One region of the Chitinophaga sp. ARDCPP14 genome, then DNA from elsewhere that is predicted to be linked to it. Evidence: riboswitches for the same ligand, from Rfam matches in the RefSeq annotation. Region 1 holds a riboswitch; the other holds the start of a gene.
What was found. A riboswitch is a leader RNA that binds a small molecule or an ion and turns the genes downstream of it on or off. The one in region 1 is predicted to bind S-adenosylmethionine.

Region 1 (12,180 bases):
CCGACAGCCTGTTGCAGGAAACTTTTCATTTGTGGGAGAGTATCCGTAAGATGCCCGAGTACAAAGTATATGCATCGCATACGCATTATTTTTTGTTTGAAACATTAACCGGTACCGCCGCTACATTGAAAGCATGGCTGATGGAGAAGTATGGCCTGCTGATCCGGGATGCTTCCAATTTCTACGGACTGGAAGCCGGGCATTGCCGGGTTGCCTGCCGCAATGCCGCTGACAATCAATTACTGACTACTGCTTTGCGCCAATGGACCCTGTATTAAAATTCGTATTGCCGCTACTGTTAGGGTATATCGCCGACCTGCTGCTGGGAGATCCCCGCAGTTGGCCGCATCCTGTGAAAGTTTATGGCTGGCTGATCAGCCGGGGCACACGCTGGCTGAACAGGGGAGGCGCCCGGTTCTGGAAGGGGGCCTTGCTCACGGTTACCTTGTGCGTAGCAGTATATATAAGTTTTTATTTTACGCTTATAGTACTATCGGGGTGGCCGGTAGTGTACTATGGATTCAGTGCAGTGTTTGTTTTTTTCGCGCTGGCTAACAAAAGCCTGCTACAGGAAGGCAAAGAAGTATTTGCAGCTTTACACCACGAAGGAGTGGAGGCCGGCCGCAGGCGGTTGTCGTGGATAGTTGGAAGGGATACCGGTCATCTTTCACCTGATCAGATCCGCATCGCGGTATTTGAATCGATGTCTGAGAACCTGAGCGATGGGGTAGTAGCGCCGCTGTTTTTTTACGCTGTACTGGGGCTGCCCGGCATGATGTTGTATAAAATGATTAATACCCTGGATTCCATGATAGGCTATAAGAACAAGGAATACCTGTATTTTGGACGCTTCGCTGCGCGCCTGGATGATGTAGCCAATTTTATCCCGGCCCGTATCACGGCGCTGCTGATGATCCTCCTGTATGGCAGCAGCCGTGCCTGGCATTTTATGATTAAATACGGACCGGCACACAGCAGCCCCAATTCAGGATATCCGGAAGCTGCACTGGCAGGTATCCTGGATTGCCGCTTCGGTGGTCCCAACCTCTACCAGGGAGTAGTGGTAAATAAACCTTACATCGGTGAAAATGAACGCAGTATTGAACATGGAGAATTCAGCAAGGTAATGTACCTTAATCAGGCAGTTACTTTCGTGATGATCATCAGCATTATTGCAGTAAAATATTATTTTATATGGACAGCACAGCGGTAAACCCCGGACAGGAAAGAAACGAAAGGATCAGTATTTTAAGCTGTGGCTGGCTGGGAAAGCCCCTGGCACTGCACCTGCAAGCCGCAGGTTATTCCGTAAAAGGAGCCCGCACCAGCATGGCAGGCGTACAGGAGCTGCAGGCCCTTGGCCTGGAAGCGTATACGGTGGTATTGTCTGAAGACGTGCTGACCGGCCCCGATGCCTTCTGGGATGCCGACATACTGATCGTAAATATCCCGCCGCGGAAAGAAAGAGGCAAAGATGCACATGTATCAGAAATAGCGCTGTTGCGCAGTTTTATAGCCACAACGCCCATCAGCAAAGTTATCTTTGTGAGCTCCACTTCTGTATATAAAGACATCAACGGCCTGGTAACAGAAGAAAATGAAGAAATCCCTGACACGCCCAACGGGATGGCGCTGCGGGAAGCCGAAAGCCTCCTGCTGGAGTCAGACGCATTTGATACCACCGTATTGCGCTTCGGCGGGCTCATTGGCTACGACCGGCTGCCGGATCAGCGCCGGATCATGGAAGGCCGGAAAGCCAACGGCCAGCCCATGAATGTAATCCACCGCGACGACTGCATCGGTATTATCCGGCAGGTGATAGAAAAGAAGATGTGGGGAGAAGTATTCAACGCCTGCGCCAGCGGACACCCGCAACGCAGCCATTATTACAAGGCAGCTGCGCAATACCTCGGCATCCAGATGCCACGCAGATTACCCGCCGAAGAGGAACCCTATAAAATTGTAGGTTCCAGTAAACTGAGAAACGTGCTGGGATATAGTTTTCTGTATGATGATCCGCTACAGGTGTTTAATAATATCAATGTTTAAGGTACCAACACCTGTCCATCCGGGGGCAAAATGAGACATAGTGCATGGGGAGTGCATGGGGAGTGCATTGGAAGTGCATTGGAAGTGCATTGGAAGTGCATTAGGAGTCCATGCTGACAGCATTAATACCGCATGGTTTATCCAAGGTATACGCAGGTTTGAAGCATGGCAGAAGTATCCCGGAAGTAACACATATATAAGCATTCTCCATACCTCCCCGCCGGAGGGCGCATCCCCGCCTTGTAAAAAAAATTGTTTACATGTGTTAAATTCACTATATTGTAGTAGTACCTGCTTTATGCCAACAGGAGGTACCGCTCAACTATAAAATATTATTCAACCTAAACCTGATCAAAACCGTGAATCTGCTGCTCCTTAGCCTTTTGTTTGCCCTGGCATTATGGGCGATGATCTCCATGTACAGGAGTCGTAATCGCAAAAAGGCCGAATTGCTTTTACCTGTAAGATCTGCGAGTATCATAAAAATTCATAGTTACAAGTCTTTCGGTATCATTGCTACCATCCGCTTTAAATACGACCTGACCCCTCAGATTGGCGACCGGTTGCATGAAGAAGGCAATATCTACCAGATCACCGGCGTGGTAACGCCCGATCCGGTACAGGAACAACCCAAAGATACCTGGGATTGCCGTCTTGTAAAAATCTAAAAAATGGAGTATCTCAAAGTATCTTGGCTTCATCATTTTGAAGACGAACCGGTATACCTATACAGCGAGATAGATTCGCAGCGTTTCGAAAACAGGAAAATTGAAATCTACCCGGATGGAAGCTTCGGCATCGCCTGCAGCAATTTTCATTTCGGCGGCACCGCCTTATCCGATCAGGTGATGCCCGGCCTGGAAGAAATCATGGAAGACAGGCAATTTATTCCTGAACTAATTTCCAAGGCAGAATTTGAACTGATCTGGAATCAATATTTTTATTTTTTGTCCTGACATAGCTGGTCCGTGGTTTGCGTAAGTTCTTTAGAAAAAAGAATCTTATGAACGCATTTATGATTAAAACTTCCGGAGGCCGCTTTTACGTAAAACCCTCTTCAGCTGAACGCTTTCTGGTAGACGTAGACGGAGAAGAGGTAATGATGGAGAAAGACGAAGACGGATATGTACGTGCACCGGGCGCTACAGACAATGGCCGTCGTTTAAACATGGGACTGCTGAACAACATTGCAGACCAGATCGCGGTTCAGACGGCGTAAAAATTCCACAGATTGGGGTTACGGGTGTTCCTCAAAACCTGTAAGGTATTTGTCGATATACTGCGACTTCGTTTTGGATTTGTACTGCATAACAAAGCGCGGATGTTCCAGCGGGACAATCGCCCTGAAAAATTTCTCCTTTTCATTTAATGCCTGCAGGAACGCGGCATTCTTCCCTGTCCCCATACAATAGCATACCTCACGACTGATATTCCACTGCAATTGCGCTTTTAAACTGCTCACAATAAAAGGATAGGCGGCTTTTGTTAAAGCGGCGCTGTCGTAGTAATTGTAATTTATTTCCTTCCCGCCAGGTTGAAGGGAGGTAAATCCGAGCGGACAAACAGAGCTGATATAAAACTGCTGGTAAAACTTTTTCACCCCGCCATAGGCGTCTATTACATCATATACAAATACAGAGGAGGGCTCGTGCGTTTTAAGCCCGGTAATTTCAATGCCGCACTTGTCCCACATACGTTTAGTATCCGTAAAAGGTACGCCGGTAGATCCCGATCCCAGCCGGCCGGGGTTAATGCCCAGGATCAGTTGGCGTGGCTGTTTGTCGTTATAAAATTTTTTATAGAACTGTGTCATGATATCCATGATATCGGGGCCTTCCCGGAAAGGGTTCATCACACGTATACCTGCGGGCAACTTGCCCGGGAAATGCAGCTGGCTGTTGAAGCTAATGATCTGATCGGCGATAGTCATTCCGCAATTTACGCCATTTGATGATGCCTGGTAATTTTTTCCAGGATGTCTTCTTCGCGGTAAGGCTTCATGATGTAATCATTTAAACCTGAACGAAGATACAGCTCAATATCATCGTCCATAACATTACCGGTAATGGCAATAATGGTTACGGAGGCTTTCTTCTTGTCAGGTAATTCCCGGATCATATTGGTCAGCATCAGTCCATCAATGCCGGGGAGGTCAATGTCGGTCAGTACAAAATCGAATGCTTCACGATGGTATACTTCCAGTGCTTCTTCTGCTGAAGAAACAATCAGGTAAGAAGCCTGCATTCTGTCCAGCATCAGGGCCAGCAGTTTCTGGTTGAGGATACTGTCCTCTACTACCAGTAACCGGATACCCGCCGGAATAGTTGCGTTTGTAGATGTATTATTCACCGGGACAATAATTTTTTTGGTAACAGGTGATGGGGTCATCAGCTTATACCTGATTTCAAAATAAAAAGTGGAGCCCTTTCCTGCGAGGCTTTCCACATGTATCTTTCCGTTGTGCAGGTCGATGATCTTCTTGGAAATATGTAATCCCAATCCGCTTCCCTTATGATAATGGTTATTTCCCTGGGAAAAGGCCTCGAAAACTAAAGGTAGTTCTTTATGCGAAATACCTACACCCGTATCTTTTACGCTTACCTGTAATAAGTTGTTGTCACGTATATGCGCGGTTACCGTAATACCGCCCTTTTCTGTGAACTTAATGGCATTGGCTACCAGGTTAATCAACACCTGTTTCAGGCGGAAGGCATCGCCCACCACAATTAAAGTGCTGGGGAAGTAGATGTTTACCTCCAGCGTGAGCGACTTCATGGCTGCCTGTATGGCCAGCGTATTGCATACTTCTTCAATAGCGGTACGGGGAGCAAACTTCTCTTCTCTTAATATGGGTTCTGCAGATTCCATCCGCGTGTAGTCGAGTACGTTATTCACCACCTGTAGCAGCATTTCTGCAGAGTGACGTATAGCCGCCACCGTTTCGGGCGTTGTATCGCGTTCCAGCAGGTGCGTATAGCCGAGCACCGACTGTACCGGTGTGCGTATTTCATGACTGATCGTCGCTGCAAAGTCGCTTTTCTGTTGTGCAAACTTTTCAGCCTGTTGCTTGGCTCTTAGCAACGCCAGGTCGTAGCGGTATAAACGGACAATACCATATATAATAATCGCTGCCAGTAACAGGATGAGCGGAATCTCCCAGTAGTTGTGCTTATCCAGCTTGTAGAGGGAATGATCGATATCGTGACCCAATTGCAGCCGCCGCTTATCGGTTTCCGCCACGATGTCCTGTTTCAGGTTCGCCATGAGGTGAAGCAATTCAGAGAACAGCCGCTCGTTGGCAATAACGAGGGCGTATTCTTTTTGCTTCAGGTTATTATGACTTTCGGTGGCATCTTTTATAAACTTATTATAGGCGGCCTGGATCTTTGACAGCTGATCTTTTGAAAAGGCTTTGCCATCCTTTGGTGTGTCGTATTGAACGATTTTCACCTGCTGGCTGGTTTGCTGTACCTGCGATTTATTGCTGATCGCATCTTTGATGCGGCCCAGTAGTTTCTTGCGGCCCTTTGCAGTGGCCGTTTCCGTAGTTATAATCGTGTCGGCCTTTATGTTGGGCGCCGGTATTTTAATATTACTCAACTGCTGCAGGGGGAGGGGGTGGGTGGCAGTGTCCCATACCTGCGATAGCTGCAGCAATGAATCTACGTATAGGCGTGTCTGTAGGTACAGCTGCGACTTCTTTACTTTATCCGCCAGCAGCGCATGCATCTGCTTTTCATTTTTAGCGGAGCTCACGGCGCTGTCCAGGTGCGCAGTAATGCTGCTCAACTGGCCCACATAAGCATTCAGGTAATGCTTGTCGTAAGTGAGCGTATATACACGGAAGTTATTGTCTGCTGCGTACAACAGTTGCACTGCCTGGTCAATATGACCTACATCAGTTTTAGTAGCTATCAGGTCTTTAACAACAATGCTTAACTGTGCTGACTCTTTTTTTCTTAAAGAGATAATCATGAAAAAGGTCATCAAAACAATCACCATTATCGTTAGCACAGCATAACGTACAAAGGTCTTTTTTTCGTGGGTTGTATACATTGTTACATATGATTGGGACGTCGGCGTGGTGGCAAAACCGCGACGAAAATAATGATTTTACGTTCCCTAACTAATAGATAATCAATGAAAAACTAAAAGAATAGGTATGTATTTTCTGCTGAGTTTCCTATGTATAATTATATTTAATACATTATATATTTTTACCTATTAAAACTTTCATATGGGTGCAAACTTTAAGGTTTTAATATTGGTATATAAAATATGTATTATATTTTAGGGAGAAGATAAAGTTCCCTTTTCCTTTTGTATTATTGTTGCTGTAATACCTGCTTTTGATGAAAAACTGTTTTCTTACCGGTCTGTTACTCCTCGTATGCTTGCCTTTTGTTTTTGGTCAACCTGTTTCACCGGACCCGCATTACAAATTTTACAAAGGAACCAGTGCCCTGCAGGACAGGATCTTTTACCTGTTTACATTGCTGGAGCGTGTGCCTGGTGTGACGCAGCTGATAAATAAGGATAGCACCCTTACCGCATTGCGGGATGAATACACACAGCGTATAACCCATCCCGTGAGTAGCGGTGATTTTACCGCTCCGTTGCAGTTTGCCGGCAGCACCATCAGTGAAGTGAGCAGCGCTTTTATTACTTTATTACAGCAACATCCAAAGGAAATGGAACAACTGGTAAGTGAAATGCGCAGCAGTGGCTTATTCCAGTTGTATGCCGGGAAAACGGACCCGGTATTGCTCTCCCTTGCCTGGAAGGATGCCGCCGATGGCGTGAACTATATCCTCAATGCCTATACGAACGGAAAAGGACTCCGCTACCCGGTGATTGATTCGGCCACTTATTACGTGATGTCGCCTGCCTATAAGGCAATGGTACAACGTGTAATTGAAGATGCGGGGAAAAAGAAGCCGGACTTGTTTTTCCAGCCGTCGCTGCACGTGGCCCTGGAATTACTGACGCTGAACCGCCGCGATGAAGCCGTGCGTTATGAACCATTATCTGATACCAACCGGGATGCGTATAAACAAATAAAGAAAACAGACTGGAACAAATATCCGTACTCCGCCATGCTTATCCTGGGCGCAAGCCCGGTAGCAAAGGAGGCCATCAGTGAAACCGGTAAAAGCCGCTGCCGTACCGGTGCGGAATTATACCGCAAAGGAATGGCGCCCTTTATTATTGTATCCGGTGGTCATGTAAGACCGGTAGGTACCCAATATTCCGAAGCGGTGGAAATGAGGAAATACCTGGTACATGAACTGAAGATCCCTGCGTCGGCGGTGATGGTAGACCCTTATGCCCGCCACACTACCACCAACGTGCGTAATGCCGTGAGGATCGTGTGGCAGAGTGGCATACCGGCCGGTAAAAGAATGATGTGCGTGTCTGATGTGATGCACGTTGCCTACGTGAACAGCCCGATGTTCACCCAACGTTGCACCACAGAGTTAGGATATATGCCTGCGGCAGATATCAAACAGGCCGACCTTTACTTTTTATCATTCCTGCCGGATCTGCGGTCGCTGCAGGTAAATGTGTTTGATCCATTGGACCCCTGAAATAAAATATCTCATCCATTTATTCGTCTACTTTATAAACACATCCTTATTATGTCTGATTCATCTATCCAGCCCTTATATACAATCCTCGGTGCAGGAGGTATTATTGCTAACGAACTGGCAGCCGAACTGGTGCGTCATCAGAAACGGGTACGCCTCGTAAGCCGGTCGCCAAAATCCATTGAAGGCATCACCGACCTGGTGCCGGCCGATATTACCGATGCCGCTCAAACAAAGAACGCCGTAAAAGGTAGTGCCATCGTATTTCTTACAGCCGGTCTCCAATATAATATCAAAGTATGGTCTGATGCATGGCCAAAGATCATGACCAATGTAATTAATGCCTGCAAGGAAGCCGGTGCGAAGCTCATTTTCTTCGACAACGTATATTCTTACGGGTTAGTAAACGGACCTATGAAAGAAGATACGCCGTATCATCCCTCCAGTAAGAAAGGAACGATCCGTGCGGCCATTGCAGCCCAGTTAATGAACGAGGTAAAGGCCGGTGGCCTTACGGCTACCATTGCAAGGGCGGCCGACTTCTACGGACCCGGCGCAGATAAAACCGGCTTCCTGAACCTGCTGATCATCGATAAGTTCCGGAAGAACAGCAATGCCATGTGGCTTGGAAAAGACGATCAGACACATAGCTATACCTTTACGCCGGATGCTGCCAAAGGATTGTACCTTCTTTCACAGGACGATAGTTCCTGGAACCAGGTATGGCACCTGCCGACCGCCAACCCGGCGCCGGACGGCAACGGATATATAAATATAATTGCCACCCAGATGGGGGTGAAACCTAAATATATGAAGCTGGGCAGTTTTATGCTGACCCTCTCGGGATTGTTTGACACTACCATCCGGGAAATGAAGGAAATGCTGTACCAGAGTAACTATCCTTATATCTTCGACTCTACAAAGTTTGAACAACACTTTAAGGTGAAACCTACTTCTTATGAAGAAGGAATCCGTTTAACACTGGCACATAAATAATAGTCTACTGATTTAGTAGGAAAATAAATTTGGAAGTTATTTTTTCTGTCTTATCTTTGCACCAGTTCTTTAAATAGCTTATCAAGAAAGGAGGAGGGACATGGCCCGACGATACCTTAGCAACCATCACTGTGCAAACAGTGAAAGGTGCTGCATCCATCCCGGTTTACGGACCAGGAAAGATAAGTCAGATCAATAGTTTTACATGATATTATTCTTACGATAATAGAAAACTCATCTGGCTCCCAGGTGAGTTTTTTTTATGCTCCCACCTTTTTTGATATGCTCATTTAACGGACCTGTTTAACCAATTTTTCATCAAACTAAAAATCAAACAAAGATGAGCACTATCACTGAACTGATCCATTCTATTCCCGTAGATCCGCAAACAGGCGCCATTGCAGTTCCTATTTACCAGACATCTACTTTTGTGCAAACAGCACCCGGTGTAAATAAAGGATACGATTATGCGCGGTCAAATAATCCTACCCGTGAAACCGCAGAAAAGATCATTGCGAAACTGGAAGGCGGCGCTACTGCATCTGCTTTTGCCAGCGGCCTGGCAGCAATCGACGCGGTAATCAAGCTCCTGAAATCAGGCGATGAAATTGTAGCGGTAGATGATATTTACGGCGGCGCTTTCCGGCTGTTTAATAAAGTATATGAGAAGTTTGGTATCAAAGTAAACTATGTAGATACCTCCGATACGCAGGCGGTATTCAACGCCATCACACCGGCCACGCGCCTGATCTGGCTGGAAACGCCCACTAATCCAACGCTGAAGATTTCAGATATTGCGGCTATAGGCCGCATTGCAAAAGCGCATAACTGTTTGTTTTGTGTAGACAATACCTTTGCCTCCCCTGTGCTGCAAAAGCCCTTGCAGCTGGGCGCCGACCTGGTGATCCACAGTGCTACCAAGTACCTGGGCGGCCACAGCGACCTGATTGCGGGCGTGGTAGTGGCTAAAACATTACAACTGGGAGAGGAGATTAAATTTTATCAGAATGCCTGCGGCGCTATTCTTTCCCCGTTCGACAGCTTCCTGCTGATACGTGGTATTGAAACATTGCACTTGCGTATTAAGCAACATGGTATTAATGCGCAGGCCCTGGCGGAATACCTGGAAAAACACCCGGCAGTAGAAAAAGTGTTTTACCCGGGATTGCCATCGCATCCGGGCCACGAGCTGGCAAAGCAGCAGAGTAAAGGGTTTGGAGGAATTATATCTTTTACCTTGAAAGATGACAGGGCCGAAGCGGCAACTGCGTTTGTTACTGCTACGCATTACTTTAAACTGGCAGAAAGCCTGGGAGGCATCAAAAGTTTATTGTGTCATCCTGCGGCCATGACCCATAAATCCATTCCCGCAGAAAAGAGAAGAGCGGCAGGCGTAAGCGATAGCCTGATCCGTTTATCAGTAGGACTTGAAGAAACCGCTGATCTGCTGGCCGACCTGGAGCAGGCGTTTACGAAACTGCCGGCGCCCGCCCCCGCAGAAAACGTGTTGTCAGCATAGCAGCAACATTGTCGCCCGTCGCATTGAGGATTGTAGCCAGCGGATCTACCAGCGTGCCTATAATCATCAGCGGCGGGAGCGCTTCTATGGGAAACCCGTAGATGCTCATCACCAGCAGTTCGCCAATATAGCCGCCATTAGGAATACCGCCTTCCACAATGCTGGCTATAACGGTAACGCCTAGTGCCATTAAAATGATGGGGACGCTGTCGAAGCCCTTTCCGAACATGGCAAACACCACGGCCATTTTTATGATGGAAGAAATGCTGGAGCCATCTTTATGCAGGGTAGCGCCCAATGGCACTACCACGTTGCCGATATCGCGTGGAACGCCCATCCGCTCTACTGCCTGGAGATTAGCCGGAATAGTGGCAATACTGCTGCCGGTACCAACCGCGGTAAGGGTGGGTACAATATTGTTCTTCCAGAAAATTTTTATACCCGGTATACCACCGGCAACAAATGCGTACGCGCTGAAGCCAACAATAAAATATACAACGCCAAAGCCATAGTAAATACCGAGGGAGTGTGCATAGGTACCAAATAGTTGCGGCCCTACAGTGCCCACCTGGTAAGCGAAGTAGGCGCCCAGCCCGATAGGGCCCAATTTCATGATAAGCGTAAGGATATCTTTCATCACCTCGTTGCCCGACTGCAGAAATCCGCGGAAAGCAGCGCCTTTCTCTCCCGTACGCATGGCTGCCAAACCTACCAGGCCGGAGAAAATCAGGAACGGCAGCATATTTTTACGCGACAGCAGCTCATAAAATTCATTCACAGTGAGGAGCCGTACTGCCTGCTCGCCCCAGTTGCCCGGCTGTTCCAGGTTCACATCTTTTGTAAGCGTTACCTGCTGGTGGATGGGAAATATCCATACGGCCACAATAGTAAGAAAGGCGGAGATGAGAACGGTGCAAAGGAATACCAGCGACATCACACCGAGAATACGGCCCAGCTTATGCCCCGCCTCTATATTGGCAATGGCGGACGAGATCGCAAAAAATACCAGTGGTATGATGGCTGTAAACAGCAGGTTCAGAAATACATCGCCCAGTGGTTTGATAACGGCTACACGCTCACCCAATATAAGCCCGGCAATACTGCCGGCAATGATGCCTGCCAGTAACCAGAACATACTACTGTACGTTTTGAGGAATCCCATACCTGAAGTTTATGATTTACAAGATAACCAAATGTATCTGTTCGGTGAACAATCTGCCATGATTATTGTTTATGGTGTTAGCGAACCAATATAATTATCATGAAAAGCTGGATGCTATGTTTGTTGCTTCCCCTGTTCGCTCTGCAGGAACGAACTTACACCATCGGAGAGGTGATGCGCAATGCCCGGCAACTGCACAACGACAGCATCGCTGTTAAGGTGACCGGTTACATCACCAAAAAGCTGCGTGGCAATAATTATCTTTTTGAAGACCGTACCGCCGAAATCCAGGTGGACATAGACCCGAAGTTCCTCCCGCAACGGCCGTTCAGCGACCGGGAAGTGATCACTATTAAGGCGCTGGTGGAATACGAAGTCGACAAGCCCATTACTTTAAAGGTAAACCAGCAGGTAAGCAACGATTAACGGCTACGGCTATATGATTTTGGCTACAAACATATAGATGCTCCTCATACTTGCCAGGATCACAATGATCGCCACCGCTACCATAATAGTTTTAGCAGAAATTTTATTGGATACTTTTGCCGCAATAGGAGAGGCGATGGCGCTACCTATAACGAGGCCGAGTACGGCATCCCAGTGTACGTGATACAACACCGTTACAAAAGTGAGGGAACTGAGCATAGCGATAAAAAAGCGGGTAGCCTTTACCGTGCCCAGCGAAAAGCGGGGATGCCGGCCGCCGGCAATCAGGGACGACAATACAATAGAACCCCAGCCGCCGCCACCGATAGCGTCTATAAATCCGCCACCGAAGCCCAGCAGGCCTATTCGCTTAATTTTTTTAGCTGCGTGTTTTTTGCGCTGCGCGTTAATGGCTCTCATCAGGATGACGGTGCCGAGGA
Region 2 (12,180 bases), on a different contig from region 1:
TGCAGACACAGTGGTGGTACTGGATAACAACATTATCGGCAAGCCAAAGGACCGTGAAGATGCCATTGATATTTTGTCGCGCCTCAGCGGGCGTGAACATCGTGTAGTCACCGGCGTTATTATTCAACAGGGAGAAAAAGAAGTCGCTTTTTCCAAAACAACGGCCGTGCATTTCAAGCCGTTAACCACCGGGCAGATCACTTATTATGTGGATAAGTATAAACCTTTTGATAAAGCCGGGGCTTATGCGATCCAGGAATGGATCGGCGCTGTGGGCATAGACAGTATAAACGGTTGCTTCTATAATGTAATGGGGCTACCGGTGAGCAGGGTAGTGGAAGAACTGGAAAATTTTTAAGCAAGAGGAACGGCGCAGGGAACTGCGCCGTTTTCATGATTGGTTTTTGCTTATTACTATCTTTATTCCAATACGAGAATATTCACATCTTTATTTTTCAGCCAGCCGGCTTCTCTCAGTTTTTGTAAGTTAATAGTACCTACCACATAGCGCCATTCAGTAGATTCATATTTCTCAGAGATATTGAAGAACTCTGCCAGGTCCACCTGGTCCGGTGTTTTGTAGCGCAGGTATACTTTCAGGTTTACGTCGTTGGTAAAGTTGGGCTGATTGTTTTGTTTGATCTTTTTGTATTCGTAGCGGTAGTTGTATAACAGGGCAGAGATATCGGATAATACCGCGCTGCCGGTAGCCGTACCGCCTGCGCCTTTGCCTACAAAAAATTGTTTATCGGTGAATGCGCTTTCCAGCAGGATACCATTGTATTCGTTATACACATCATAAAGCAGGTTGTGTTCCCTGATCAGGTGTGGCAGCACATACGCAAATACGTGACCGTTCTGGCGGCGGCATTGCGCAATCAGTTTGATGGTACAATTTCTTTGTTTGGCAAATTGTATATCAAAATCATTGAGGTGATGGATCCCGAAATTGAACACTTCTTCCGGTTTCACAAAGGTGCCGAATGCGTGCAGCAGCAGGATCACTATTTTAAATTTCGGATCATATCCTTCGATATCAAGTGTAGGATCTGTTTCCGCGAAACCCAGGTCCTGTGCCTGTTGCAGGGCAGTGGCAAAGCTGAGGTTCTCTTCAAATATTTTGGTAAGAATATAATTCGTAGATCCGTTACAGATACCTTCTACAGCATTGAGCAGGTCGTTATCATAATATTCTTCCAGGTTGCGGATAATGGGAATACTCGCACAGCTGGACGCTTCATACAGGAATGGCACTTTGTTTTCTGCCTGCAGCTGGTATAGTGCGGGCAGGTTTTCAGCGATCATACGTTTGCTGGCGCTTACTACGGCTTTGCCGTTGCGGAGTGCTTTGCTTACTATTTCGAAGGCTGCTTCGGTGTCGTTGATCAGTTCCACTACTACGTCAATGGTAGGATCTTCGAGGATGTCGTTTTTATCTGTCGTAAAGTAGCTGCTATCGATAGGTCTTGATTTATTGGGGTCTTTAATACAGATTTTTTTGATCCGTGCATTAATACCTTTTGTTCTGTTCAAAACTTCATAGAGTCCTTGTCCTACGACGCCAAATCCGAAAATGCCTAAATTGATGATCTTGTTTTCCATACTTTTTTTTGAGCTTTCCGCCGTAGGGGTCAGTCTTTCGCTGCACAGAGATGATCAGGTTCTGAACATTGAAAGTGGTGTGCTAACCGCTGACGGCTATTGTAAAACAGTAATTTGCTTGCCGGCCGGATGGTTTAATTTATCCAGCGCCTGTTTCAGGTCGTTGATCAGGTCATCAGCATCTTCGATGCCTACTGATAAACGGATGCAGGAGTCCTGCAGACCTGTTTTTCTCCGGAATTCTTCCGGTATGGTACGATGCGTCATGGTGGCCGGATGGGCCAGCATGCTTTTCACGCCGCCAAAGCTTTCTGCCAGCTTAAATAATTTGGTGGCGTTTACGATACGTATAGCGTTTTTGATATTGTCGCTTTTCAGGGAAAAGCTTACCAGTGCGCCGTAATTTTTTTGTTGTTTACGGGCAATGTGATGATTTTTATGAGTAGCCAGTCCGGGATAAAATACTTTATCCACAGCGGGATGTGTGGCCAGCCAATTGGCGATGGCGTTGGCGTTGCTGCATTGTTTTTCCAGGCGCAGGTATAATGTTTCAATACCGCGTATGGTGAGCCATGCTTCAAACGGGCTGAGGATACTGCCGGAAATATTCTGGTTATACCGGATCTGGTCTGCCAGTGTTTTTGAGTTTACGACTACGAGGCCGGCAATTACGTCACAGTGTCCTGCGAGGTATTTGGAAGCGCTGTGGATAACGAGGTCGGCGCCCAGTGTCAGCGGCTGTTGCAGTAATGGTGTGCTGAAGGTATTGTCTACCGCCAGCAGGATGTTATGTTGTTTAGCAATTTTGCTGATAGATTTAATATCAGATACGCGCAAAGTAGGATTGGTAGGGGATTCCAGCCAGATGATCCTTGTATTGGGCGTGATGGCGGCCAGTACTTTATCGAGGTTGCTGGTATCTACAAAATTCACTTTGATGCCAAAGCGTTCAAACATGTGATTAAAGATCTGGAAGATGCCACCGTAGGTGTCTTCCACGGCCATGATCTCATCGCCGGTCTTTAACAGCTTCAGCACCGCATCTATGGCCGACATACCGCTGGCAAACGCAAATCCGGCAAACCCTTCTTCCAGGTTGCAGATAAGGTCTTCCAGCACTTTTCTCGTGGGGTTGTTCGCCCGCGAAAACTCAAAGCCTTTATTGATGCCGGGTGATTCCTGCACAAAGGTGGACGTTTGATAGATAGGCACAGAAATGGCGCCTGTCAGTTCGTCTACCGGGATGCTATGAATCAGTTGTGTAGCTGTTTTCATGTTATAAATTATTTTTAATGATGTTCAATGTGCACAATTGCCAACTGCAACGATATCATTAAAGATCAACTTAAACAACAACAAATCCATGAAAAGGGTGGGGAAGGGGCATAAAAAAAGCTCTCCCGTTTGTTGGAAGAGCTCCTTTAGAAAGTTATATATCTCTGTGAAGTATTATCTCTGCCAACTTATCTTTCCCCGATTCGCACCGGGGCAGGAATTAGCACCTTTTTCCTGATCATAATAATCAGGAAAGGTTGCTAAGGCATCGCAGGGCCAAGTCCCTCCGCCTTTCTGGATAAGTGATGTGTAAGAACTGGCGCAAAGGTAATATGACTTTGAGCAGATTTCCAAATTGGAGTTGAATTTTATTTATTAATCGATGTTTTATTACCTTTGGATGATATTATTTTGTACCCAACCATATCTCTTATGTTTGTTAACCCGTTGCTCTCAGAAGAGCTGTTCCAGCATATCTGGGCATTCCGGCTATTTAAGCAGGATCATCTAACCACTACCGGCGGAGAATCAGTACAGGTCTTGTTTCCCGGTAGTCACAACCACAATGGCGGGCCGGATTTTTCGGCCGCAAAAATCAGGATCGGGGCTACTTTATGGGTAGGCCAGGTGGAGCTGCACCTGCGTACATCCGACTGGTTCCGGCATGGGCACCAGCATAATCCGCAATACGGGCGAATTATCCTGCATGTGGTGTTTGTACACGATATGCCCGCCGTAGGAATGGGCGAGGCGCCCTGCCTGGAATTGCAACAGCATATTCCCAAGTTGCTCCTGCAGCGGTATGAGGAGCTTCGGCGGTTGTCGCCTTTTGTTCCCTGTGCCCCGCATGCTGCGCGGGTGCCGCCCCTCATCTGGCTCAGCTGGAAGGAACGCTTGCTGGCAGAGCGCTGGGAACGTAAGATCGGCAGCCTGCGGGCCTGGCTGCAGCATAATCGCTACAACTGGGAAGAGGTGTGTTACTGGGCGGTAGCGCAAAGTTATGGCACGCCCGTAAATACCTTACCATTCCTGCAGGTGGCACAGTCGCTGCCCTACAAAATGCTGATGCGGTACCGGCACCTGTTGCTTCAGCTGGAGGCCCTGCTGTTTGGCCAGGCAGGTATGCTGGAAGCGCCCCAAACAGACGGATATGCGTTGCAGTTACAGGATGTTTACGGGCACCTGCAACACAAGTTCCGGCTAAGCCCTATGGCCGCTCACCAATGGAACTGGCTGCGGATGCGGCCTGCCGCCTTTCCTACCATGCGGCTGGCCACTTTTGCGGCGCTTTTGCAGCAATCTCCCCACCTGTTTTCCCGCATACTGGAAGCCCCCGACGTAACAGCGCTGGAACAGCTGTTCTTCGTACAGCCGTCGGCGTACTGGCATACGCACTACCGCTTCGGACACTCCGTGGCCCGCACACAACGGCCGGGAAAACAGGCGGTGCAGGGCATCCTGATCAACACGGTATTGCCATTGCTGTTCCTGTACGGACAGGATAAGAACGGGAAATATTACCAGGAAAAAGCGTTGCATTTCCTGCAACAGCTGCCGCCGGAAAAGAACCACATCACCAACAGCTGGAGCCGGCTGGGCGTAACCCAGGAAAGCGCTATGGAATCGCAAGCCCTGTTGCAGCTGAAGCAACACTACTGCGACGAGAAGAAGTGCCTGCATTGCGCCATAGGAGCGAAGATCATCGCGGGGGTGTGAGGAGGGCGCCTCGCCTTCGGCGATGCGGAAATTGTCTTGGAGCAGGATTACGCTGATTATACTGATTGGCTTGATTTTTACTTTTTGGATTTTTTTGGATTTTAAAAAGATGAAGGGAGATAAAAGCGGGTATATCCGTTTCTATCTCCCTTTAATCTTTTTAAAATCTAAAAGTAAAAATCAAGCCAATCAGTATAATCAGCGTAATCCTGCTCCAAGACAATTTACAATCGCCGAAGGCGATTCTCCGCTTTACCAGTTAAAGGTTACGTCCTGCACAATATCCGGGTGCACGCTCTTGGCCACCGGGCAGGTGAGGGCAGCTCTTTCCAGGATGGTTCTTTCCTTTTCACCGAAGCCATGGCCGGCGGGGAAGTCGAATACGATGGTTACGCCGGTAATGCGGCGGGGATCTGAGCCCATTATTTTCTGAACGCTTACTTTGGTGCCTTCAATAGCCCAGTTATTATCCAGCGCCTTAATGCCCATGATGCTGAGCATGCAGGAACCGAGGGCGGTAGCCACCAGGTCGGTCGGGGAAAATCTTTCTCCTTTACCACGGTTATCAACAGGGGCATCTGTTTCGATAACAGTGCCTGATTGCAGGTGGGTGGCGGTTGTACGAAGTTCGCCGGTATAGATAATAGATGCTGTTTGCATGATATCTTTTTAAATGATCAATCCGTAAAATTAAATGTATTTTTATTATAAGTGTATTCCCTGGCAGTGAAGGCCCTGGTAAACTAAAAAAAAATTAGCTACGTTTGTAATATATACATAACAATACCTTTGTTCAAGCGTTTAATTATTATAACAATAGCCCACTGTGAAAAAAATATACTTAATCCTGTTTTTGGCAACAATATCCGGCGGCTTGTTTGCGCAATCCACCTCACGGCAGCAGCAAAGCACTAATAAGAAGAGCGACAAGGAACAGCGTAAGCTGAAGAAGATCTCCATTTTCCGTGAACAGGAAGAAGGGGAAAACGTTTTCCAGCGCGACTTTTCCGCGGGTGCCCGGCTGAATACCGACGGCTGGTCCGGCTTTGCGGAACTGGGATACCGGAAAACCAGGAAAAAGGTGAATTATTTCCAGTTTGAGTTTGGAGAGAAGAAAAGTCACAAGGAAGTAAAGAACAACAGCGGTTATGCCTTTACCCAGCGTCCATTTATATACGGTAAACAGAATAATTTCTACCAGGCTAAGCTGGGCGTGGGTCAGCGGTATCTGATCGGTGGCAAAGCCAATAAAAACGGGGTAGAAGTAGACGCCATCTATTACGGAGGCGTATCCCTGGGGCTGTTGAAACCTTATTACCTGAACGTACAGGACGAAAACGGCGAGAATGTGGATATCAAATACAGCCCGGAAACGGCAGACCTTTTCCTGCATAAGGAACAGATCAATGGCGCCGGCGGCTTTGGTAAGGGCTGGAATAACCTCAGTGTGGTACCGGGTTTACATGCCAAATTGGGCATGCGGTTCGACTGGGCCCATTTTAACGAGGTGGTGAGCGCCCTGGAAGTAGGGGTAAATGCTGAATATTACACAAAAAAGATCCCTATTATGGTGATAGTGGATGGCGTTGACCCAAATAAACAGTTCTTTTTTAATGCATATATCAGCATCCAATTCGGGAAGCGCTGGAATAAGAGATAAGTATTAACTTTGCTCTTCTAAAGAAAGGAATAAGCGATGCAAGAACTACCCGTAATAGCCGCCGAACCGGCTACAACAAGAGTAAAAAAGCCAGACTGGCTGCGCGTTAAATTACCCATAGGCGAGAATTATAAACAGGTTAGAAACCTGGTAGATACCCATAAATTACATACGATCTGCGAAAGTGGTAACTGCCCTAATATGGGCGAGTGCTGGGGAGCCGGTACCGCTACTTTCATGATCCTGGGAAATATCTGTACCCGTAGCTGCGGTTTTTGCGCCGTAGCCACCGGTCGGCCGGAGGCAGTGGATTTTGATGAACCACAGCGTGTGGCCGAAGCCATTTACCTGATGAAAGTAAAACATGCCGTTATCACCTCTGTGGACAGGGATGAACTGAAAGATGGCGGTTCCATTATCTGGGCCAACACCATCAATGCCGTAAGGGCATTGAACCCGGAAACCACCATGGAAACCCTTATCCCGGACTTCCGCGGCCAATGGGAAAATCTCCAGCGCATTATCGATGTGGCGCCCGAAATTGTATCACATAACCTGGAAACTGTAGAACGTTTAACCAAACAGGTAAGGATACAAGCCAAATATCACCGTAGCCTGGAAGTGATCCGTCGCCTGAAAGAAGGTGGCATGCGCACGAAAAGCGGTATCATGCTCGGTTTGGGCGAAACAAAAGAAGAAGTGGTACAGGCCATGCAGGACCTGTACGACAACGGTTGTGATGTGGTAACGCTGGGCCAGTATCTCCAGCCTACTCCAAAACACCTGCCTGTTGCCCGCTTCGTGCATCCTGATGAATTTGCCGAATTACGTGAGATAGGTTACAATATGGGACTTGACTACGTAGAGTCAGGACCGTTAGTAAGATCATCTTATCACGCAGAGAAACATATTGTCAGCGGTCGTAATAAAGGATGACCGGAACTGATTTTCACTTAATTGTTAAAATCCACCCAAAAGGGTGGATTTTCGTTTTCATAGCGTTATCTTAGCGCCCGAATTCGTTTTACCTAAGCAACAGAATCATTTTGTTGTTCACCTACTTCGCTGTTATACGTTGTATTCAGATACCTGAAACCATCCTGGAAACCGTGCTGATAAAGTTTCAGATGATTTTGAATTCGCAACTCTCTTATCGACCTACCTGTTTGCTGTAATGATTACAGCTTAACATGTTTTTGCGGCAATTAAAAATGTTGGAGTGCGTACAGCGCTGCAACAAATACGGGATGATAATGCCATGCCATGAAAGAAATCAACCGCTTGCTGGTATACATTATTTTCTTTCGATTGGTACAATGATGAACTGAATGTCAAAAGCCTTTTATGAAAAGAGCATTTTATTTGTTAGCTGTGGCGTGCGGATTATTTATATCCCCGCAGGTATTTGCACAGCAATCTACGGACTCTCTGTTAACCAGCGCTACCCTGCAGGAATGTGTGCGGTATGCCCTTTCCCATCAGCCGGTCATCAGGCAATCGCGCATCGATGAAGCGATTACCGACAGAACAGTGAAAAGTAAGCTGGCCGACTGGTATCCACAGATCAACCTGGATTATAATATCCAGCATTACCTGGAACTGCCCACTTCCATTTTTGGTGGTAATCCTACCAAAGTAGGCGTGGCCAATACTTCTACCGCGCAGTTCGGACTGAATCAGAACCTCTTTACCCGCGATCTCTTACTGGCCACCAATACGGCAAGGGATGTACGGAAACAAAGCCATCAGACCACAGCACGCAACCAGATAGACCTGGTGGCAGATGTGAGCAAGGCTTACTACGACGTACTCCTCACTACACAGCAGATCAAGGTATTGAGTGAAGACATTATCCGCCTGGAACGCAGCCTCAGAGACGCGAATAACCAATACGCCAGCGGTATTGTGGATAAAACGGATGCCAAGCGCGCTACCATTTCACTGAACAATGCCCGCGCACAACAAAAGGCCGCGCGTGAACTGCTCATCTCCAAACAGGCTTACCTGAAGGAACTGATGGGATATCCGCTGAACGGCGGCGATGTGCCGCTGACGGAGGATTCCGCTTCCGTAGCAGCAGAGGTAACCGGCGCGGACACCCTGTTGACGGCCGATTATAAAAACCGCATTGAATACCAGTTACTCGAAACACAGCAAAGCTTACTGCAGGCTAACCTGAAATACAATAAATGGAGTTACCTGCCCACCGTATCTGCTTTTATTAACTACTCTTTTGCTTACCAGAATGAGCAATTTGGCAAGTTATACAGTGAGAATTTCCCCAACTCTTTACTTGGATTGAAATTATCCTTACCCATTTTCCAGGGAGGAAAAAGAGTGCATAACATTCGCATGGCAGAACTCCAGATCCAGCGTACACAATGGGATTTCGCGGCTTTAAGAAGCCAGATCAATTCGCAGTACGCACAGGCAATGGCTGCATATAAAAGTAATTATAACGACTATCTCACATTGAAAGAAAATGTACAGATGGCACAGGATGTATACGATATGTTACAACTGCAGTATAAAGAAGGAATTAAAACTTACCTCGATGTACTGGTGTCTGAAACAGAACTGCGCACTGCGCAACTGAATTTTTATAATTCCATGTACCAGGTGCTGTCCAGCCGGATAGACCTGCAAAAAGCATTAGGAACCTTAACCGCTAATTATTAAATGGTAACCGGAACGGATATGAAAAAAATGAACAACATTGTCTTAATCAGCGCTGCCAGTATCCTGGGCTTTACTGCCTGTAAAGGTCCTGCCCAGAAAGGAGCGCCTGCTGTGCCCCCTACACCGGTAAATATTGCGGAGGCATCCGTAGCACCGGCCGTTTATTACGATAAATATCCCGCCACAGTAGTAGCGTTGAACCAGGTGGAACTGCGTTCCCAGGTGTCAGGGTTTATTACCGGGATCTTTTTTAAAGAAGGTGAAGTGGTGCAGAAAGGAAAGACCCTGTATGAAATAGACCGCCGTAAATATGAAGCGGCTTATCTGCAGGCGCAGGCAAATGTGGCCAGCGCAAGAGCCACCTTTGAGAGAGCAAAAAAAGATGACGACCGTTACCAGCGACTGGCAGAGCAGGATGCGGTGGCCCGTCAGATACTCGATAACGCGAAAGCGACGCTGGAAACTTCCCGCAGCCAGCTGGCTGCCGCAGAAGCCAACCTGTCTGCTGTGCGTACCGACCTGGATTATTCCCTGATCAAAGCGCCGTTTACCGGGCGTATCGGTATCTCACAGGTAAAGCTGGGCGCACAGGTGAGCCCCGGTACAACCCTCCTGAATACCATCTCCAGCGAAAACCCGATAGGTGTTGATTTCGTGGTAACAGAAAATGATATCTCCCGTTTTGCCGCCATGCAGGGCAGTAAAGCCAGCGACTCCACCTTCCGGTTGCAATTGTCCGATGGCACAGAGTTCGTTCATGCCGGTAAGATCCTGGCTATCGACCGCGGCGTGGATAACCAGACCGGTACTATTCGCGTGCGTATCGAATTCAGTAACCCCGACGACCGCCTGAAAGATGGTATGAGCTGCGTGTTGCGTGTGTTGAACGAACAATCCGGCGAAAGGCTGATCATTCCTTACAAAGCGATCACCGAGCAGATGGGTGAATACTTTGTATTCATCGCAAAAGATTCTGTGGCAGCCCAGCAAAAAGTACATCTCGGACCAAGAATCGGCGACAGGATCGTGATCATGGACGGTATACAGGCCGGCGATAAAGTGATTACAGAAGGCTTCCAGCGTTTACGTGATGGCGGCAAGATACAGATAGGAATACCAGCCGCACCAACAGGCGCGCCTGCGAAGAAATAGTTTATCAGTAGAATCAACAGCAGAAGATCATGATTGCAGATACTTTTATAAAACGACCCGTAACGGCTATAGTAATATCTATAGTACTGGTGCTGGTGGGGATATTGGCGATGATGAACCTGGCCATTGGCCAGTATCCGGAAATTTCACCCCCCACTGTGCAGGTAACAGGTACCTATACCGGTGCGGATGCGCAAACGGTAGAACAAACCGTGGCCACGCCCGTGGAAGTACAGGTAAATGGTACGCCGGGCATGACCTATATCAACACCAACAACACCAGCAGTGGTCAGATGAGTATGACGGTAAACTTTGAAGTAGGTACCGACATCAACATCGCCGCACTGGATGTGCAAAACCGCGTGGGTATTGCGCAGCCTACCCTGCCACAGGAAGTACAGCGTTTGGGCTTAACCGTTAGAAAGCGTAATCCCAGCATTCTCATGCTGGTAGCTTTGTACTCACCCAAAGGCACACACGATATTACCTTCCTGGATAACTACACCAACGTATATGTAAAAGATGCGTTGCTCAGGGCCAAAGGTGTGGGTGATATCTTTACCCGTGCAGATGATTTCAGTATGCGTATCTGGCTGAAGCCCGATAAGCTCGCAGAAATGGGCGTAACTGCCGAGGATATACGCGCAGCGCTGGCAGAACAGAATGCGCAGATCACCGCAGGTTCCGTGGGTGCGCCGCCGCAACAAACCGGGCAAACCTTTGAATACAACATCTTCACCAAAGGACGTTTATCCACCCCTGAGGAATTTGGAAATGTGATCATTAAAACACGTCCGTCAGACGGAACGCTGGTATACCTGAAAGATGTAGCCCGTGTGCAGTTAGGCAAATTCAACTACGCGGGTAACAACTTTGTGGATGGCAAGCGTGCAGCCTACCTGCTGGTTTACCAGGCGCCGGGAAGCAATGCGATTGAAACAGCGAAGAATGTTACGGCAGCAATGGAAGAACTGAAGAAGCAGTTTCCAAACGATGTGGAATATGTAGTGCCATTTGAATCCGTATCTGTAGTAAAAGTATCCATAGAGGAAGTATTGCACACACTCGTGGAAGCGCTGATACTGGTAGTGATCGTGGTGTTCCTGTTCTTACAGAGCTGGCGCGCTACCCTGATCCCGGTATTGGCTATCCCGGTATCCATTATCGCCACATTTATCTTCTTCATCCCGCTTGGATTTACCATCAACACCCTTACTTTGTTCGGTTTCGTACTGGCCATTGGTATCGTGGTGGATGATGCCATTGTGGTGGTGGAAGCAGTGCAGCATAATATTGACCATGAGAAAATGTCGCCGAGAGACGCTACTGCAATGGCCATGAAGGAAATATCCGGGCCGGTAATTGCGATTGCACTGATCCTCGCGGCGGTGTTTGTGCCGGTAGGGTTTATACCTGGTATCGTAGGCCGCCTGTATCAGCAGTTTGCGATCACCATCGCCATCTCGGTAATGATCTCTGCTTTTGTAGCCTTGTCATTAACACCGGCGTTGTGTATCCTGTTGCTGAAACCAATGCACCTGGATAAAGATTCAAAAGGTCTGAACAAGTTCTTCTTTAAATTCAACCGCTGGTTCGGGCATACTACTTCCCGTTATTCCATGGGGGTTAAGAAAAGTATCCGCTACTTCCGCTTTGTAGTTGTCATCCTGATCTGCATTTTTGTGGGAACAATGATGTTATTCAAAGCGAAGCCCACCGGGTTCATTCCTACAGAAGATGACGGACGTATTTACATCACCTTCGATTTGCCCGAATCTTCTTCTACAGAACGTACGCTGGCTGTCATGCAGCAAATGATGAAAGACCTGGACAACACCGAAGGTATTGCCCACTATGCAGCGCTCGGCGGTTTGAACGTGGTAAACTTTGCCACTAAATCAAACAGTGCGACTATCTTTTGTCAGCTGAAGCCCTGGGATGAACGCAAGCCGGATTCCCTGCAGGTTTTCGGACTGGTAGCTGCACTGCAGAAAAAGCTATCGAAATACAAAGAAGCAAACGTAGTGGTAATTCCGCCTCCGGCCATTCCGGGTCTGGGATCTACCGCAGGGTTCTCATTTATACTGGAGCAAAAA

Region 2: it holds a riboswitch for S-adenosylmethionine, as region 1 does, so the genes downstream of both, ACLHR0_RS01855 (trans-sulfuration enzyme family protein) here and ACLHR0_RS28270 (trans-sulfuration enzyme family protein) in region 1, are expected to answer to the same signal.

What each region holds. Positions count from the first base shown of each region.
Region 1 is NZ_JBKIXB010000014.1:15,276-27,455, forward strand. It holds gene ACLHR0_RS28220 (pyridoxal phosphate-dependent aminotransferase) at 1-278, shown strand, start outside; gene cbiB (adenosylcobinamide-phosphate synthase CbiB) at 263-1,213, shown strand; gene ACLHR0_RS28230 (SDR family NAD(P)-dependent oxidoreductase) at 1,195-2,049, shown strand; gene ACLHR0_RS28235 (hypothetical protein) at 2,409-2,717, shown strand; gene ACLHR0_RS28240 (DUF6881 domain-containing protein) at 2,721-3,005, shown strand; gene ACLHR0_RS28245 (hypothetical protein) at 3,053-3,268, shown strand; gene ACLHR0_RS28250 (uracil-DNA glycosylase family protein) at 3,287-3,979, opposite strand; gene ACLHR0_RS28255 (ATP-binding protein) at 3,988-6,105, opposite strand; gene ACLHR0_RS28260 (YdcF family protein) at 6,402-7,637, shown strand; gene ACLHR0_RS28265 (NAD-dependent epimerase/dehydratase family protein) at 7,689-8,633, shown strand; SAM riboswitch class I at 8,709-8,822, shown strand; gene ACLHR0_RS28270 (trans-sulfuration enzyme family protein) at 8,974-10,152, shown strand; gene ACLHR0_RS28275 (dicarboxylate/amino acid:cation symporter) at 10,103-11,314, opposite strand; gene ACLHR0_RS28280 (NirD/YgiW/YdeI family stress tolerance protein) at 11,414-11,740, shown strand; gene ACLHR0_RS28285 (sulfite exporter TauE/SafE family protein) at 11,750-12,180, opposite strand, start outside.
Region 2 is NZ_JBKIXB010000001.1:467,554-479,733, reverse strand. It holds gene ACLHR0_RS01865 (Maf family protein) at 1-358, shown strand, start outside; gene ACLHR0_RS01860 (homoserine dehydrogenase) at 421-1,602, opposite strand; gene ACLHR0_RS01855 (trans-sulfuration enzyme family protein) at 1,699-2,877, opposite strand; SAM riboswitch class I at 3,063-3,182, opposite strand; gene ACLHR0_RS01850 (DUF2851 family protein) at 3,310-4,593, shown strand; gene ACLHR0_RS01845 (OsmC family protein) at 4,846-5,253, opposite strand; gene ACLHR0_RS01840 (hypothetical protein) at 5,447-6,253, shown strand; gene lipA (lipoyl synthase) at 6,290-7,189, shown strand; gene ACLHR0_RS01830 (TolC family protein) at 7,598-8,932, shown strand; gene ACLHR0_RS01825 (efflux RND transporter periplasmic adaptor subunit) at 8,951-10,084, shown strand; gene ACLHR0_RS01820 (efflux RND transporter permease subunit) at 10,114-12,180, shown strand, end outside.